Regions from separate parts of the Serratia sp. LTN-2 genome, predicted to be linked through region 1. Evidence: predicted binding sites of a transcription regulator. Region 1 holds the regulator's gene; the other holds the start of a gene.

Region 1 (7,830 bases):
CGATTTTCATGGTTTTTCCCGGTGTTTCAGCATCCTGAAAACGAAAAAACCTGACGCCCGGAAGCGATCCCGGGCGTCAGGTTTTGCCTGTATTTTATGTTTCTGCCCTGCGGCCCTGAGCGGCGGAGGGGATACAGTAACAATCCTATTATGTTGGCATAATAACCCGTGCCCGCTGCGGCTCAACGCTTTTCACCGCGGAGTGCCGCCGCGGTCACACTTCTGCGCCGCGCGCCGCGGGATCATTCCAGCCTGAAGTGCGCTTCCAGCCGGCTGACGCCAAGCCCGTTAACCTTCTTCACCTTGATCTGCACCGGAATACGCTCTTTCATCGCCTCGACGTGACTGATCACGCCGATGGTTTTGCCGGAGGCGTTCAGGCTGTCCAGCGCATCCAGCGCGGTATCGAGGGTTTCGGCGTCCAGCGTGCCAAAGCCTTCGTCGAGGAACAGCGAGTCGATGCTGGTTTTATGGCTGACCAGATCGGACAACGCCAGCGCCAGCGCCAGGCTGACCAGGAAGCTCTCGCCGCCGGACAGGGTGCGGGTATCGCGCAGCGCATCCGCCTGCCAGGTGTCGACCACCTGCAGTTCCAGCGCATCGCTGGTCTTGCGCTGCAGCAGATAACGTCCGTGCAGCCGGCCGAGCTGGTTGTTGGCCAGGTAAACCAGATGATCGAGCGTCAGCCCCTGAGCAAAGCGGCGGAACTTGTCGCCTTCTTTTGAGCCGATCAGCTGGTTGAGGTAGCTCCAGTCATCGTAGTCTTGCTGGCTGCGGGCGATCTGCTCGAACAGCGCCTGCTGATTGAGGCGGCGGGCGGCGTCGCTTTCCAACTGATTGCGCAGTTCGCCCTGGCGCAGCTGCAGCACCTTCAACTGCTGCGCCAGCTCGGCCAGCGATTGGGTGAGCGCGTCGATATCCGCGTTGGCTTCATCCAGCCCTTCAGGGCGGTTCTGCCGATGCTGCTCCAGCGTTTGCGTCGCCTGTGTCAGCAGGGCGGTGGCCTCTACCTGCCGCTGTTGCAACTGCTCTTTGCGCTGCTGCAATTCGCGGCGCAGGGCGTCGTCCAGCAGCGCGGCGGCGAAGGCGGTTTCATCGACGAATTCGCTGTCGGCCAGCGCCTGCTGCCACTGCTGCTGCGCCTGCTGCAGCCGTTCCTGCATTTGGGCGTGTTGCTGTTGTAGCCCGGCCTGTTGGCCTGCCAGGCGTTCGCGCAGTTCCTGCGCCTTTTGCCACTGCTCGGCAGCCTGAACACTGGCCTGTTCGCAGGCGGTTTGTTTGGCGCGCAGCTGTTCGCGCACCTCGGCGACCCGCTGTTCGCCGAACAGCGCCAGCCGCTGCGCACGCCGTTCGGCGAGGATTTTCTCGCCTTCTTGCCAGCGTTGTTGCAGGTCTTGTTGCTGTTGCAGGCTATCGGCGTGGTTTTTTTGCAGCAGCGTAAAGCGCTCTTCGAGCAACGCCAGCTGTTGCTGCGCCTGCTGCTGCTGCGTTTGCAGCGCCGCGAGCGCGTCTTTCGCCTGCTGTACCGCCTGCGCCGATTGTTCATGCTGCTGCAGCGCCTGTTGCCCGCGCCGCTCTTCATCGTCGCAGCCACTCAGCCAGGCGCTGAGCGGCTCGTCATCCGCCAGCGTAAAGTCGAACGCCAGCGGCGCGCTGAGCTGCTGCCACTGCTGCTGTTGGCCGGCCAGCTGCTGTTCATCCTGCGCGATGGTTTGCTGCTGGCGCTGCTGCTGTTCCAGCAGGCTTTCGCAGCGGGTGCGCAGTTCGGTACCCTGGGTTTGCAGTTTCTCTGCCAGGGTGCGCATCTCAACCAACCGCCGCTCCGTCGCCGAAGGCTGCACCGCCTGATATTGCTCCACCGCCGGGTGGGTGGTCGAGCCACACAGCGGGCAGGGGGCGCCACTTTGCAGCAGGGCACGCTCCGCTTCCAGGCTGACGATGCGTTTTTCCAGCTCGTGGATCCGCTCTACTTCCTGCAGCTGCGCCTTGTGTTGTTTGAATTGCTGGCGTGCGCTCTCCAGCTGTTGTTGCAGCTCGGCGAGTTGCGTTTGTCGTCCGGCGTGCTCCGCTTGCTGCCGGGTCAGCCGCTCGCGGGTCTGACGGTGGAGGGTGGCGAGCGTGGACAACTGCTGACGCGTTGGACGCAGATCTGCCAGGGCACTCAGGCGCTGGCGCAACGGGGCCAGCGGCGTTTGCGCCTCCAGCGCTTGCTGCTGCTGCTGTTGAACGGCCAGCGCTTGGGTCAGCGCGTTCAATTGCTGCTGATGCTGTGCGCCCTGCGTCGTCAGTTGATTGCGTTGAACGGTGAGCTGCTCCAGCGCCGCCTGCTGTTGGGCGCACTGCTGCGCGGCAGCATCGCCGGCCTGTCGCCGTTCGGCCTGTGTCGATTGCAGTTGGGCGATCTGATGATCGAGCGGGGCGACCTGCTCATCGATCAGCTGTTGCTGTTGCCGCATGTGCTCGGCATGGGCTTGCTGCGCCAGGCGGGTCTTTTCTACCGCCTGCTGCAGCGGCGCCAGCTGCGCCGACTGCTGTTCCTGCTGCTGCGTCAGCAGGGCCGCTTGCTGCTGTATCGTCTGCAGCTCGGCGCGGCAGCGATCGCGTTCGCCGCGCAGCGGCCGCAATTTTTCGGCCGGTTCGCTGAGCGCCAGCCGGTGAAGCTGTGGGGCGGCCTCGGCCTGCTCGCGCTGGGCGTTTTCCAACCGTTGCCGCCCCTCGTTTTGCTGTTGCCGGAATCGCTGCCATTGTTGTAACCAGCTCAGCGCCTGTTGCTGTTGCCGGGTTTGCTCGCCGAGAGCGCTTTCCTGCTCGCTCAGCGCCGTCAGCTGTTCGGCCAGGGAGTGGCGCTGTTCGTCGTTCAGCAGCTCGATACCGCTGGCGCGCTGATGCAGCCCATCCAGATCGGTTTTGGCCTGTTTGTGGGATTCGAACACCTGTTCGGACAATCGCCCGTAGATTTCGGTGCCGGTCAGTTCTTCCAACAGCTCGGCGCGATCGTTGGCGTCGGCGTTGAGGAAGGCGGCGAACTGCCCCTGAGACAGCATCATCGACTTGGTGAAGCGGCCGAAGTCCAGCCCGGTGATGGCGGCGGTGATCTCCAGCTTGTCGCGCACTTTGTCCGCCAGGATCTTGCCGTCTTCGCGGCGCGCCAGTTCGACTTTCGGCGCCTGCAGGTTGCCGTCCGGCGCGTTTTTGGCGCGGCGCTGACTCCAGAAGGCGCGATAGCCGACGCCCTTGACCTCGAACTCGACTTCCGCCAACGATTCGGCGGTATGGCGGGTCATCAGTTCATTCTGGCTTGGCGTGACGTTGAGGCGCGGCGTCTGGTGGTATAGCGCCAGGCAGATGGCGTCCAGCAGGGTGGTTTTGCCCGCGCCGGTCGGGCCGGTAATGGCGAACAGACCGTTGCTGGCGAACGGCTCGGCGGTGAAGTCAATCTTCCATTCGCCCTGCAGCGAGTTGAGGTTTTTTAAGCGCAGGCTGAGGATTTTCATGGGTTGTTCTCCTCGGCGTTGTGCTGCACCGCCTCGACCACCTGGCGGAACATTTGGCGCATCCGCTGTTGGCGCGTTTCGGGCAGCTCAATCTCCTGCGCCAGGCGCCGCTCGAACACTTCATTGACGCTCAGTTCGTTGAGCGTTTCCTTATCCTGCTGTGCGATCGCCTGGCGGCGCTGTTCTTTGCTGCGCCGCAGCAGCACCACTTCCACCGGTAGCTCGTCCGCCAGCAGCTGAATGCGGCGCTGGATGTCGCTGAGGTAGTCCTGCGTCGCCACTTCGATATCCAGCCACACCGGCAGCTCACCGTCATAATCGGCAAACTGCCGCAGCTGCCGTTCGATCTCGGCCAGATCGCCTTTGATCAGCTGCATGGGCTGAAACTGCGGGATCGTTAACGCTTCCACCTGCTGCAAAGCGCCGTCGGCGAAATCGACCATAAAGACGCTTTTGGCTTTGCCCAGTTCATCGAAGCTGAGCGGGATCGGCGAGCCGCTATAGCGAATGTGCTCCGATTTGGCGACGTTCTGCGCGCGGTGGATGTGGCCCAACGCGATATAGTCGGCGGGAGGAAAGGCCTGCGCCGGAAAGGCGTCGAGGGTGCCGATATAGATGTCGCGCACCGAGTCGGAGGTGGTGACGCCGACGGTGGTCAGGTGGCCGGTGGCGACGATCGGCAGCGGCAGGCCCAATTGGTCGCGGCGCTCGCAGGCCGCCTGATACAGCGTTTGGTAATGTTCGGCGATGGCTTCCTGTAACGCCTGCTGTTTCTGCGCGCCGGATTCGCCGGCGCGGCTGGTGAGCAGATCGCGTGGCCGCAAGAACGGGATGGTGCACAGCACCGCGCCCGGCTGGCCGTCGCGCCGGTTCAGCACCAGGATCTGCTGTTCGGGGGCGCCTTGCGCGCTCGCGATCACCGTGGTGTTCAGGCAGGAGAGCAGTTCACGCGATTCGTTCAGCGTCGCCACCGAATCGTGGTTGCCGCCCAGCACCACCAGTTGGCAGCCGGTGTGCTGCAGTTCCACCACGAAGCGGTTGTACAGTTCGCGGGCGTAGCTGGGCGGCGAGCCGGTATCGAACAGATCCCCGGCGACGATCAGCGCATCCACCTGCTGCTGCTCTACCTGTTCGATCAGCCAGTTCAGAAAAGCCTGGTGCTCGGCGGCGCGGCTTTTGGTGAAAAAGTACTGGCCAAGGTGCCAGTCAGAGGTGTGGATCAGGCGCATGACACTCCCGGGTGCAAAGGTAATGGCGATGATTATAAAGGCCGCGGCGCCGGCTGTCCCGGCGCAATGGCGAGGGCAGCGGAATGATTTTTCTTTACTATGGGAAATAATCGCTATGCTTACTGCCTATAACAGCCGCTTTTTTTCATAAAAGTGTCACAAAACTGACGCATAATGGCGCCCGCAAAGTCGCTAACACATTGGCAGGATTGACGATGGCAAGACGCATACTGGTGGTGGAAGACGAAGCGCCGATCCGTGAGATGGTGTGCTTTGTGTTGGAACAGAATGGTTACCAACCGTTGGAAGCCGAGGATTATGACAGCGCCGTGACGCGCCTGTCTGAGCCGTTCCCTGATTTGGTGTTGCTCGATTGGATGCTGCCCGGCGGTTCCGGCATTCAGTTTATCAAGCATATGAAGCGCGAAGCGCTGACCCGCGATATCCCGGTGATGATGTTGACCGCGCGCGGCGAAGAGGAAGACCGGGTGCGCGGCCTGGAAGTGGGGGCGGATGATTACATCACCAAGCCGTTCTCGCCCAAGGAGCTGGTGGCACGCATCAAAGCGGTCATGCGCCGTATTTCACCGATGGCGGTGGAAGAAGTGATTGAAATGCAAGGACTGAGCCTGGATCCGTCCTCCCACCGCGTGATGGCGAACGATCAGGCGCTGGACATGGGGCCGACCGAGTTCAAGCTGCTGCACTTCTTTATGACCCACCCGGAGCGGGTTTATAGCCGCGAGCAGTTGCTTAATCACGTCTGGGGCACTAACGTTTATGTGGAAGACCGTACCGTTGACGTGCATATCCGTCGGCTCCGCAAGGCGTTAGAAACCAGTGGGCATGATAAAATGGTTCAAACCGTTCGGGGCACCGGCTACCGGTTCTCAACGCGCTACTGATCGCGCCGCGCTGGAGAATATGCCGTGTTAGAACGTCTGTCGTGGAAGAGGCTGGCTCTGGAGCTGGCTCTTTTTTGTCTGCCCGCCTTACTGCTGGGGCTGATTTTCGGTTATCTGCCCTGGTTCCTGCTGGCCTCTGCGCTGGCTGCGCTGGTGTGGAATTTCTACAACCAGCTCAAACTCTCCCATTGGCTGTGGATCGACCGCAGCATGACGCCGCCGCCCGGCCGCTGGAGCTGGGAGCCGTTGTTCTATGGCCTGTATCAGATGCAGCAGCGCAACCGCCGCCGCCGCCGCGAGCTGGCGCTGCTGATCAAGCGCTTTCGCAGCGGGGCCGAATCGCTGCCTGACGCGGTGGTGATGACCACCGTCGAAGGCAATATCTTCTGGTGCAACGGTCTGGCGCAGCATCTGCTCGGCTTCCGCTGGCCGGAAGACAACGGCCAGCACATCCTCAACCTGCTGCGTTATCCGGAGTTCAGCCACTATTTGCAACAGCAGGAGTTTTCGCGCCCGCTGACGCTGCAGTTGAACAACGAACATTACGTCGAATTCCGCGTGATGCCCTATTCCGAAGGGCAACTGCTGATGGTGGCGCGCGACGTCACCCAGATGCGCCAGCTGGAAGGGGCGCGGCGCAACTTCTTCGCCAACGTCAGCCATGAGCTGCGCACGCCGTTGACGGTGCTGCAGGGCTACCTGGAAATGATGGGCGACGAAGAGCAGGACGGATCGCTGCGCAGCAAGGCGCTGAGCACCATGCAAGAGCAGACCCGCCGGATGGACGGGCTGGTCAAACAGCTGCTGACGCTGTCGCGCATCGAGGCGGCGCCCAATGTCGACATGAACGAACGGGTGGATATCCCGCTGATGCTGCGGGTGTTGCAGCGCGAGGCGCAATCGCTGAGCGGCGGTAATCACGAGATCGCTTTCCGGGTGAACGAACAGCTCAAAGTGTTCGGCAATGAAGACCAGTTGCGCAGCGCGGTGTCTAACCTGGTATACAACGCGGTCAACCACACGCCGAAGGGCACCCATATCGAAGTCAGCTGGCAGCAGACGGCACATGGTGCGCAGTTCCAGGTCAGCGACAACGGGCCGGGCATCGCCGCCGAGCACCTTCCGCGCCTGACCGAGCGTTTTTATCGCGTCGACAAGGCCCGTTCGCGCCAGACCGGCGGCAGCGGGCTGGGGCTGGCGATCGTCAAACACGCGCTCAGCCATCACGACGCGCGGCTGGAGATCCTCAGCGAACCGGGGATCGGCACCCGCTTTATCTTTACCTTACCCAACCGGTTGATTGTTCCGGCCGCTTTATCAGAGAATGCGGTGAAAAATTAACGCGAGACACCGGTATGACCCGAATCACCCGAGGGCTGTTGCTTTGCCTGGCGCTGCTGGCCGGACGTGGCGCGCTGGCGCAGCCCGACGGCATGCTGGCGGGCAATCTGTCCAGCGTCGGCTCCGACACCCTGGCGAACCTGATGGCGCTGTGGGCGCAGGACTTCAGCCAGCATTATCCCAACGTTAATCTGCAGATCCAGGCCGCCGGTTCGTCGACCGCGCCGACCGCGTTGGCGGCGGGCGCCGCGCAGCTGGGCCCGATGAGCCGGCCGATGAAGGCGGCCGAGGTTTCGGCGTTCGAACATCGTTACGGCTATGCGCCGCTGGCGGTGCCGGTGGCGGTGGATGCGCTGGTGGTGTTGGTGCATCAGGACAATCCGCTGCGCGGCCTCAATTTGCAGCAGCTCGATCGTATTTTCTCCGCCACCCGGCGCTGCGGTGAAAGCCAGCCGCTGACGCGCTGGGGCGAACTGGGTCTGAGCGGCGACTGGGCGACGCGCTCGCTGCAACGCTTTGGCCGCAACTCGGCTTCCGGCACCTACGGCTATTTCAAACTGCGCGCGCTGTGCGGCGGTGATTTTATGCCGCGCGTCAATGAGTTGCCCGGTTCGGCCTCGGTGGTGCAGGCGGTGGCCGGTTCGCTCAACGGCATCGGCTACGCCAGCATCGGTTTTCGCGCCAGCGGCGTGCGGCTGCTGCCGTTGGCGGAGTCGGGGGAGGACTATGTCGCGCCTACCGCCGCCAACGTGCGCAACGATCGCTACCCGCTGTCGCGCTACCTGTATATCTACATCAACAAAGCCCCCAATCAACCGCTGGAGCCGCTGACCGCGGCGTTCCTCGATCGCGTGCTGTCGA
Region 2 (7,830 bases), on a different contig from region 1:
TCAGGCAAAGTCGCCGTCGTCAGCGGCTCCACCTCCGGCATCGGTCTCGGCATCGCGCGCGGGCTTGCCAAAACGGGCGCCACCGTGGTGATCGTCGGCCGTCAGAAAGCCGGGGTCGATAACGCCATCGCCGACATCAGCGCCAACGTGCCCGGCGCGCAGGTACGCGGCGTGGTCGCCGATCTCGGCACGGAACAAGGGGCAGAGACCCTGTTCGCCGCGGAGCCGAAAGCCGACGTGCTGGTCAACAACCTCGGTATTTTCAACGATAAAGACTTCTTTACCGTGCCCGACAGCGAGTGGATGCACTTCTATAACGTCAACGTTCTCTCGGGCGTGCGTCTGGCGCGCCACTACGCGCAGAGCATGACCGAACAGGGCTGGGGACGCATTATTTTCGTGTCGTCCGAATCCGGCGTCGCCATCCCGGCGGACATGATCAACTACGGCGTGACCAAAAGCGCCAACCTGGCGGTATCTCACGGCCTGGCGAAACGCCTCGCCGGCACCGGCGTGACGGTCAACGCCATCCTGCCAGGGCCAACCTTTACCGAAGGCCTGCAGGAGATGCTGGCGGAAGCGGCGGCCAAATCCGGGCGCAGCGCGCGCGATCAAGCCGACGAGTTCGTTAAAACCGAACGCCCAAGCTCCATCATTCAACGCGCGGCGGACGTCGATGAAGTGGCCAACCTGGCCGTTTATCTCGCGTCTCCGCTGTCTTCGGCCACCACCGGCGCGGCGCTGCGCGTCGACGGCGGCGTCGTCGACACCCTGGCAATGTAATTCCGTACCCTAAACCGATATTAAGAGAGAAAGAAAATGGCTACTACATCCGTATCAATGAACATCCCGGCATCCGCCGACACCGTATGGCAACTGATCGGCGGCTTCGACGCCCTGCCTGACTGGCTGCCGTTCATTCCGAAAAGCGTCGTTTCTGAAGGCGGCCGCGTGCGCACTTTGACGACCTCTGACGGCGGCACCGTTATCGAGCGGCTGGAAGCGTTCGACAACCGTCAACGCAGCTACAGCTACTCCATCATGCAGGCGCCGTTCCCGGTGGTGAATTACCTGTCCACCCTGTCGGTACACGCCACCGACGACGCCAACGTGGCGCGCGTGGAATGGTCGGGCAGCTTCACGCCGGTCAACATCAGCGACGACGAGGCCGTCGCCCTGTTCAGCGGCATCTACCAAGGCGGCCTGGATGCGCTGAGCGGCAACTTCCCGCGCTAACGCCAGCATGCTCAAGCGCTCGCGGCCGATGGTGAAAGCCATTGGCCGTTTTTTGCTTTAGATCTGGAGCAGGATAAATCCGCCAGCGCCGTTTATGCTGTAAAGGAGACTTCCGTTTGAGGAGATGGCCGTGCGCCCTTTCAGCCTGAAGACTATCGACCATGTGGTTCTGCGCGTGCGCGATATGCAGAAAAGCCTGCATTTTTATACCCAGATCGTCGGCTGTGATATCGCCAAACAGCGGCCGGATTTGGGGCTGATGCACCTGCGCGCCGGTGCGGCCATGATCGATCTGGTGGACATTAACGGCGTGCTGGGGAAAAAAGGCGGCACGGCGCCCGATCCTCACCGGCAAAATGTCGATCACGTCTGCCTGCGCATCGATCCTTTCAACGAGGGCGAGCTGTTTGCCTATCTGCGATCGCAGGGGATCGACGTTGATCCCGCCGAATCGCGCTATGGCGCGGAGGGAGACGGCCCGTCCATTTATTTCAGCGATCCGGACGGCAATCGCGTGGAATTGAAGGGGCCGGCGATCGGTTAGGCCCTCTGATTGTCTTCCAGGCCGGACAGCCGCTGGCGATCCGTCACCCACAGTGACTTGTTTTTAAACTGAATCATGCCGTCCGCCGCGAGCTGCGCCAGTGCGCGGCTCAGTTGCCTGACGGAGATGCCTAATCTGCCCGCCAACAACTCCCGATTTTCGAGCTGAATCTGCACGCCTTCGTCTTTTATTTTAAATAACAGAAACTTTCGCAACTTATATTCTGCCGTTAAGCCGCCGCTCGCATGCAGCAATGAGGCGTTAAGCAGCTTGTCGCTCAGCTGCCGACACATAAAGGTGAGGAAGGCGGGATCGTGCATGGCTCGCTCTCTGATCACCTCGATGGGCAGCGTGAAGATCAGCGCGTCCGTCACCGCCTGAACGCTGCTGAACACCGACCGCTGCGCCTGGGAGAACAGCTCCAGATCGCCGATTACGGAAAAATCCGTTTCAAAGGAAAAGACGATGTGCATGCCGTTCGCGTCGTAATTCTCCACCTGCAGTTTTCCCTGTACGAGCAAATATAGGTGGCTCAAGCGATCGCTTTGCGTCACCAGGTGCTCGCCGGCCTCGACGCTGACCAGGCGCAAGGCGGCCAGCAACGGGGGCGAAAGCGCCGTTCGCAGATCGTGAGCGTCGATAAACGCTTCTTTTAGCTTGCTGTCACCGACAGTTTTCACGGCGATTCACTCCCGGGGCTTATCCGTTAACGTCTTGCATCCTATCTTTTCGGCTGCGCCCAGCATAGCCGGTGCGCTTCAGAACGAAAAAGGACATCTGGCCTTTTTTGCCTCGGGTCGTCTGGGTATGTTCTCCGCAGACCCCACCCAAGGAGAGTGCCATGCGACATATTCTGATAGACACCGATACCGCTTCCGACGATGCCGTCGCGCTGCTGATGGCGTTGCGCGAACCCGACGTGAAGGTGGAAGCGATCACCACCGTCGCAGGCAACTGCCCGCTTGAACAATGCGTCAAAAATGCGCTCATTTGCGTGGAAAAAGCGGGAACCTACGCCCCTCCGGTCTACGCCGGCATGGCGAAACCGCTCTTCCGCACGCGCTATCACTCGCACCATATTCACGGCGAAGACGGCATGGGCGACATGGCCTTACCGAACCCACGGCTGAGCGCAGAACCCGTTCATGCCGTAGACGCCATCATCGACTGTGCCGCACGGCTCAATGGCGAGCTGGAAATCGTCACCCTCGGGCCGCTGACCAATCTTGCGATGGCGGTGCTGAAGGCGCCCGCGCTGGCCGAACACGTGAAAAGGGTTTATGTCATGGGCGGTTCCGGGCTGACGCCCGGCAATATCACCCCGCTGGCCGAATTTAATTTTTACGCCGACGCCGAAGCCGCGCATCTGGTGCTCACTGCCGGGCTGCCGCTCACCCTTGTCGGCTGGGAGATCGGCATGGGGGAAGCGTTTATCGACCAACGCGATATAGTTCGATTGAATGATCTCAGCGAGCTGGGGCGCTTTGCCGTGCGCTGCAACCGCACGCTGATGGCGTTTAACGCCGGGCGCACCGAGCGTATAGGGTTTGATTTACCCGATCCGACCACCATGGCGGTGGCGCTCTACCCGGACATCGTCGAGACCAGTCTGGAAGCGTATTCCTGGGTAGAATATAAAAGTGAAGGGTCTTACGGCCATTACGTCATCGATTCCACCCACCTGACCGGCAAACCGGCCAATGCGCGCGTAATTACCCGCATTAAACCCGGCCTGTTTAAAGAAAAACTGTTCTCGCTGTTATCTCACCGCGAATGAAATAGGTGACCGCCATGACTTTCGATCCGAGCAAATTAAACAAGGTGGAATTACACGTCCATTTGGATACCTGTTTAAGCTATCACTATGTAAAGAAGGCCGACCCGCAAATAACCAGAGCGGCATTTAATCGGCAATTTATCGCGCCGAAGCGATGCGCCGATCTGGGGGACTTTTTAAGCAAGATCGCGCCGCAAATAGACCTCTTGCAGACACGCCAGGCGATAACGCTGGCCGTCGATGACTTGTTCGCGCAGCTGGCGGCGGATAACGTCATCTATGCGGAAGTACGCTTTGCTCCGCTGCTGCATACCCGGATGGGATTAACCGGCGAATCGGTGGTCGAGACGGTGCTCGCCGCGATGCATGACGCCGCGCAAACTTACGGCATCACCGCCGGGCTGATCCTGTGCACGCTGCGGCATTTCGATGCGGCCGCCAGCCTGCAAACCGCCGGGCTCGTGGTTAACTTTCTGGGCCGTGGCGTGGTAGCGCTGGATTTGGCCGCCGACGAGGCGCGTTATCCGCTAACCCACCATGTGGCGGCCTTTCGCGCCGTGCGTGAGGCCGGTGGCAACGTCATCGCCCACGCCGGTGAGGCGAAAGGCGCAGACAGCGTGCGGGAGACGCTGGATCGGCTGCAGGTGTCGCGTATCGGCCACGGCGTCCGGAGCATCGAGGACCCCGCGCTCGTCGAGCGTCTGATAGCCACCGGCGTGCTGCTCGAGATCTGCCCCAGCTGTAACCTCACCTGCAATCTGTTCGACAGCATCGACGACCATCCGATAGACCGGCTGAAAAAGTGGGGGGTGCGGCTGAATGTGAATACCGATGCGCGCACCGTCGCCGATACCACGCTGAACAAGGAATATCAGCTGCTGCACGACGCCTTCGGCTGGCGCGATGAAGATTTTAACCGCAGTAACAGGCAGGCGCTGGAGGCGAGTTTTCTCGACGATGACACTAAAATAAAATTAATGAATCAGCTCAATGCCGGGCCAATGTGACCCGGCGCATTTCTAGGTTGAGCGGCGTTTTAACGTTCCTGCGCCGCCAGCGCCTGGGCGCAGGCCCAGGCCGAGCTCCAGGCCCATTGGAAGTTGTAACCGCCCAGCCACCCGGTCACGTCCACCACTTCGCCGATGAAGTAGAGCCCCGGCGCCTTGTGGGCTTCCATCGTCTTGGAGGAAAGTTCGTTGGTGTCGACGCCGCCGAGCGTCACTTCCGCCGTGCGGTAGCCTTCGGTGCCGTTCGGCTGCACGCGCCAGTTCTGCAACAGATCCACCAGCGCCGCCTGCTGCGGGGCATTCAGCTGCTTCAGCGTCGCCTCCGGCAGTTGTCCCAGCGTCTGCAAGCATTCCACCAGCCGCTTCGGCAATTGCAACGCCAGGGTATTTTTCAGGCTTTGGTTCGGGTGTTGCCGGCGTTGTTCATCGAGGAAAGCCGCCAGATCCAGCTCAGGAAGTAAGTTAACGCTCACATACTCACCAGGCTGCCAATAGCTCGACAGCTGCAGCACCGCCGGCCCGGAGAGGCCACGGTGGGTAAACAGGATGCTTTCGCGGAAACTGACGCCGTTCTCGGCGGTGATCACCGCCGGCACCGAGACGCCGGATAGCGTCTGCACATGCTCCAACAGCGGCTTATGCAGGGTAAAAGGCACCAGCCCGGCGCGCGTCGGCAGCACTTTGAGGCCAAATTGCTCCGCCAGCTTGTAACCGAACGGCGAGGCGCCCAGCCCCGGCATGGATAATCCGCCGCTGGCCACCACAAGTGAGCGAGCACTCACTTTTTCACCATTCAGCGCCAGTTCGTAACCCTGTGCGGTTTTCTCCACGCCCAGCACTTCGCTGCGCAGGCGCATCGTCACCTGGCCCAGCTCGCACTCTTTGACCAGCAGATCCACCACCTGCTGCGCCGAGTCGTCGCAGAACAGCTGCCCCAGCGTTTTTTCATGGTAGGCGATGCCGTAGCGGTTGATCAGATCGATGAAGTCCCACTGGGTATAACGCGCCAGCGCCGACTTGCAGAAATGCGGGTTGTTCGACAGGTAGGCCGCCGGTTCGGCATACATGTTGGTAAAGTTGCAGCGCCCGCCGCCGGACATCAGGATCTTGCGGCCCGGTTTTTTGCCGTTGTCGAGCAGCAACACGCGGCAACCGAGTTGCCCCGCCTGCGCGGCGCAAAACATGCCGGCAGCGCCCGCCCCAATCACTACGACATCAAACTGTTCCACCTGAGCCTCTCTTATCAAAACCACAATCGCGACAAAAGAGCGCCATATTACGCCGTTTCGCCGCCGGTCACCGCCAAATTCACGGCGGCAGATTGTAAAGCCCCGGCGCCGTCAACGCCATAGTAAGAAAATATTACAGAGGTCAGAGGAGAATAACGCGTTGATATTTCATATTTTTGTTATAGACACGCCATCGTTTCGTCATGTCCAAATCAAAAAAACGTCATATTTTCCTTTTCCCCGGCCCCGGTTGTCACTGATAATGCGCGGCGTTCATGTCCACAAACTGGCGTAACGCTTATGCTGCATTTGTTCGCTGGCCTGGATTTCCATACCGGCCTGATGTTAATTCTCGCATTGTTGTTCGTGTTGTTTTATGAAGCCATCAACGGTTTTCATGATACGGCCAATGCGGTCGCTACAGTTATTTATACCCGCGCCATGCGCTCGCAACTTGCGGTCGTGATGGCAGGTTTGTTCAACTTTCTTGGCGTAATGCTCGGCGGTTTGAGTGTTGCTTACGCCATCGTCCACTTGTTGCCTACCGATCTGTTGTTGAACGTCAGTTCAGCACACGGATTAGCCATGGTCTTCTCCATGCTGTTGGCGGCAATCATCTGGAACCTCGGCACCTGGTATTTCGGTCTGCCGGCCTCCAGTTCCCATACGCTGATAGGCGCCATCATCGGTGTCGGTTTAACCAACGCCCTGATGACCAACACTTCGGTGGTGGATGCGCTTAACGTCCCGAAAATGATTGGCATTTTCCTTTCTCTGCTGTTCTCGCCGCTGGTCGGCATGATGGTGGCGGGAGTGATGGTGTTCGCCTTGCGCCGCTATTGGAGTGGCACCAAGAAACGCCAGCGTATCCACATGACCCCTGCGGAACGTGAAAAGGTCGACGGCAAACGCAAGCCGCCGTTCTGGACCCGCATCGCACTGATCCTGTCGGCGATTGGCGTCAGCTTCTCGCACGGCGCCAACGATGGCCAGAAAGGCATCGGCCTAATCATGCTGGTGCTGATCGGCGTGGCGCCGGCCGGCTTCGTGGTCAATATGAATGCAACCGGTTATGACATCACCCGTACGCGTGATGCCGTGACCCACCTGCAGCAATATTACCAGCAGCACGGTGACGCGCTGTCGCATGCGGTGTCGTTGACGCCGCTGGTGCCAAGCCCGGATGACGAAGCCGAACCTAACAAGCCGGCCGAGTTCCACTGCGACAGTTCGCGCGCCATGCCGGCGATCGAACTGGCTCAGGGCATGCTGACCAACCTGCAAAGCTACGATCAGCTGACGGTTGAGCAGCGCAGCCACCTGCGCCGCCTGCTGATGTGCGTGACCGACACGGCGGATAAAGTCGCCAAGCTGCCGGAAACCTCATCTGCCGACCAGCGCTTCCTGAAGAACCTGCGTCAGGATTTGCTGCAGACCGTCGAGTATGCGCCGATGTGGATCATCGTCGCCGTCGCGCTGGCGCTGTCGCTCGGCACCATGGTGGGCTGGAAACGCGTGGCTACCACCATCGGCGAGAAGATCGGTAAGAAAGGCATGACCTACGCCCAGGGCGTGTCGGCCCAGATGACCGCGGCGCTGTCGATCGGCGTGGCGAGCTATACCGGCATGCCGGTCTCCACCACCCACGTGCTCTCTTCGGCGGTTGCCGGGACGATGATCGTGGACGGCGGCGGCGTGCAGAGCAAAACCGTGAAAAACATCCTGTTGGCCTGGGTACTGACCCTGCCAATCTCGATTCTGCTTTCCGGTGCGCTGTATTGGGTGGCGCTGAAGCTGATCTAACTGATAGCATCATGAGAAAGGCGGCCGAATGGCCGCCTTTTTTTTGCCTGCATCAAAGGAAACGGACAGACATCAATGCCAGATCATCAGCCCTATCAGGCTGATGACCACCAGGCCGCACAGAGCCGAAGTCAGCATAAACTGCCCGCGCACCCGCTCGCAGCGGCGAATAAACTCCGGATCGTGGTGCTCGACATAGCGCTGCGCAAAGATATAGCGCACCAGCCTCAGCTG

What was found. Region 1 encodes PhoB, which activates phosphate uptake and scavenging genes when phosphate is short. Its sites were predicted from a motif close to CTGTCATAAAACTGNCNNAT; they were not measured.
Region 2: the regulator PhoB is predicted to act here: its motif matches at 6,069-6,088, upstream of pitA (inorganic phosphate transporter PitA).

The regions. Positions count from the first base shown of each region.
Region 1 covers NZ_JCAXDO010000004.1:141,919-149,748, forward strand. The annotation lists gene licT (BglG family transcription antiterminator LicT) at 1-10, opposite strand, end outside; gene sbcC (exonuclease subunit SbcC) at 243-3,494, opposite strand; gene sbcD (exonuclease subunit SbcD) at 3,491-4,723, opposite strand; gene phoB (phosphate response regulator transcription factor PhoB) at 4,939-5,628, shown strand; gene phoR (phosphate regulon sensor histidine kinase PhoR) at 5,653-6,969, shown strand; gene AC6BYQ_RS10610 (PstS family phosphate ABC transporter substrate-binding protein) at 6,984-7,830, shown strand, end outside.
Region 2 covers NZ_JCAXDO010000010.1:59,033-66,862, reverse strand. The annotation lists gene AC6BYQ_RS18455 (SDR family NAD(P)-dependent oxidoreductase) at 1-783, shown strand, start outside; gene AC6BYQ_RS18450 (SRPBCC family protein) at 820-1,236, shown strand; gene AC6BYQ_RS18445 (VOC family protein) at 1,361-1,780, shown strand; gene AC6BYQ_RS18440 (Crp/Fnr family transcriptional regulator) at 1,777-2,460, opposite strand; gene AC6BYQ_RS18435 (nucleoside hydrolase) at 2,622-3,557, shown strand; gene add (adenosine deaminase) at 3,572-4,564, shown strand; gene AC6BYQ_RS18425 (BaiN/RdsA family NAD(P)/FAD-dependent oxidoreductase) at 4,594-5,793, opposite strand; gene pitA (inorganic phosphate transporter PitA) at 6,094-7,596, shown strand; gene uspB (universal stress protein UspB) at 7,669-7,830, opposite strand, start outside.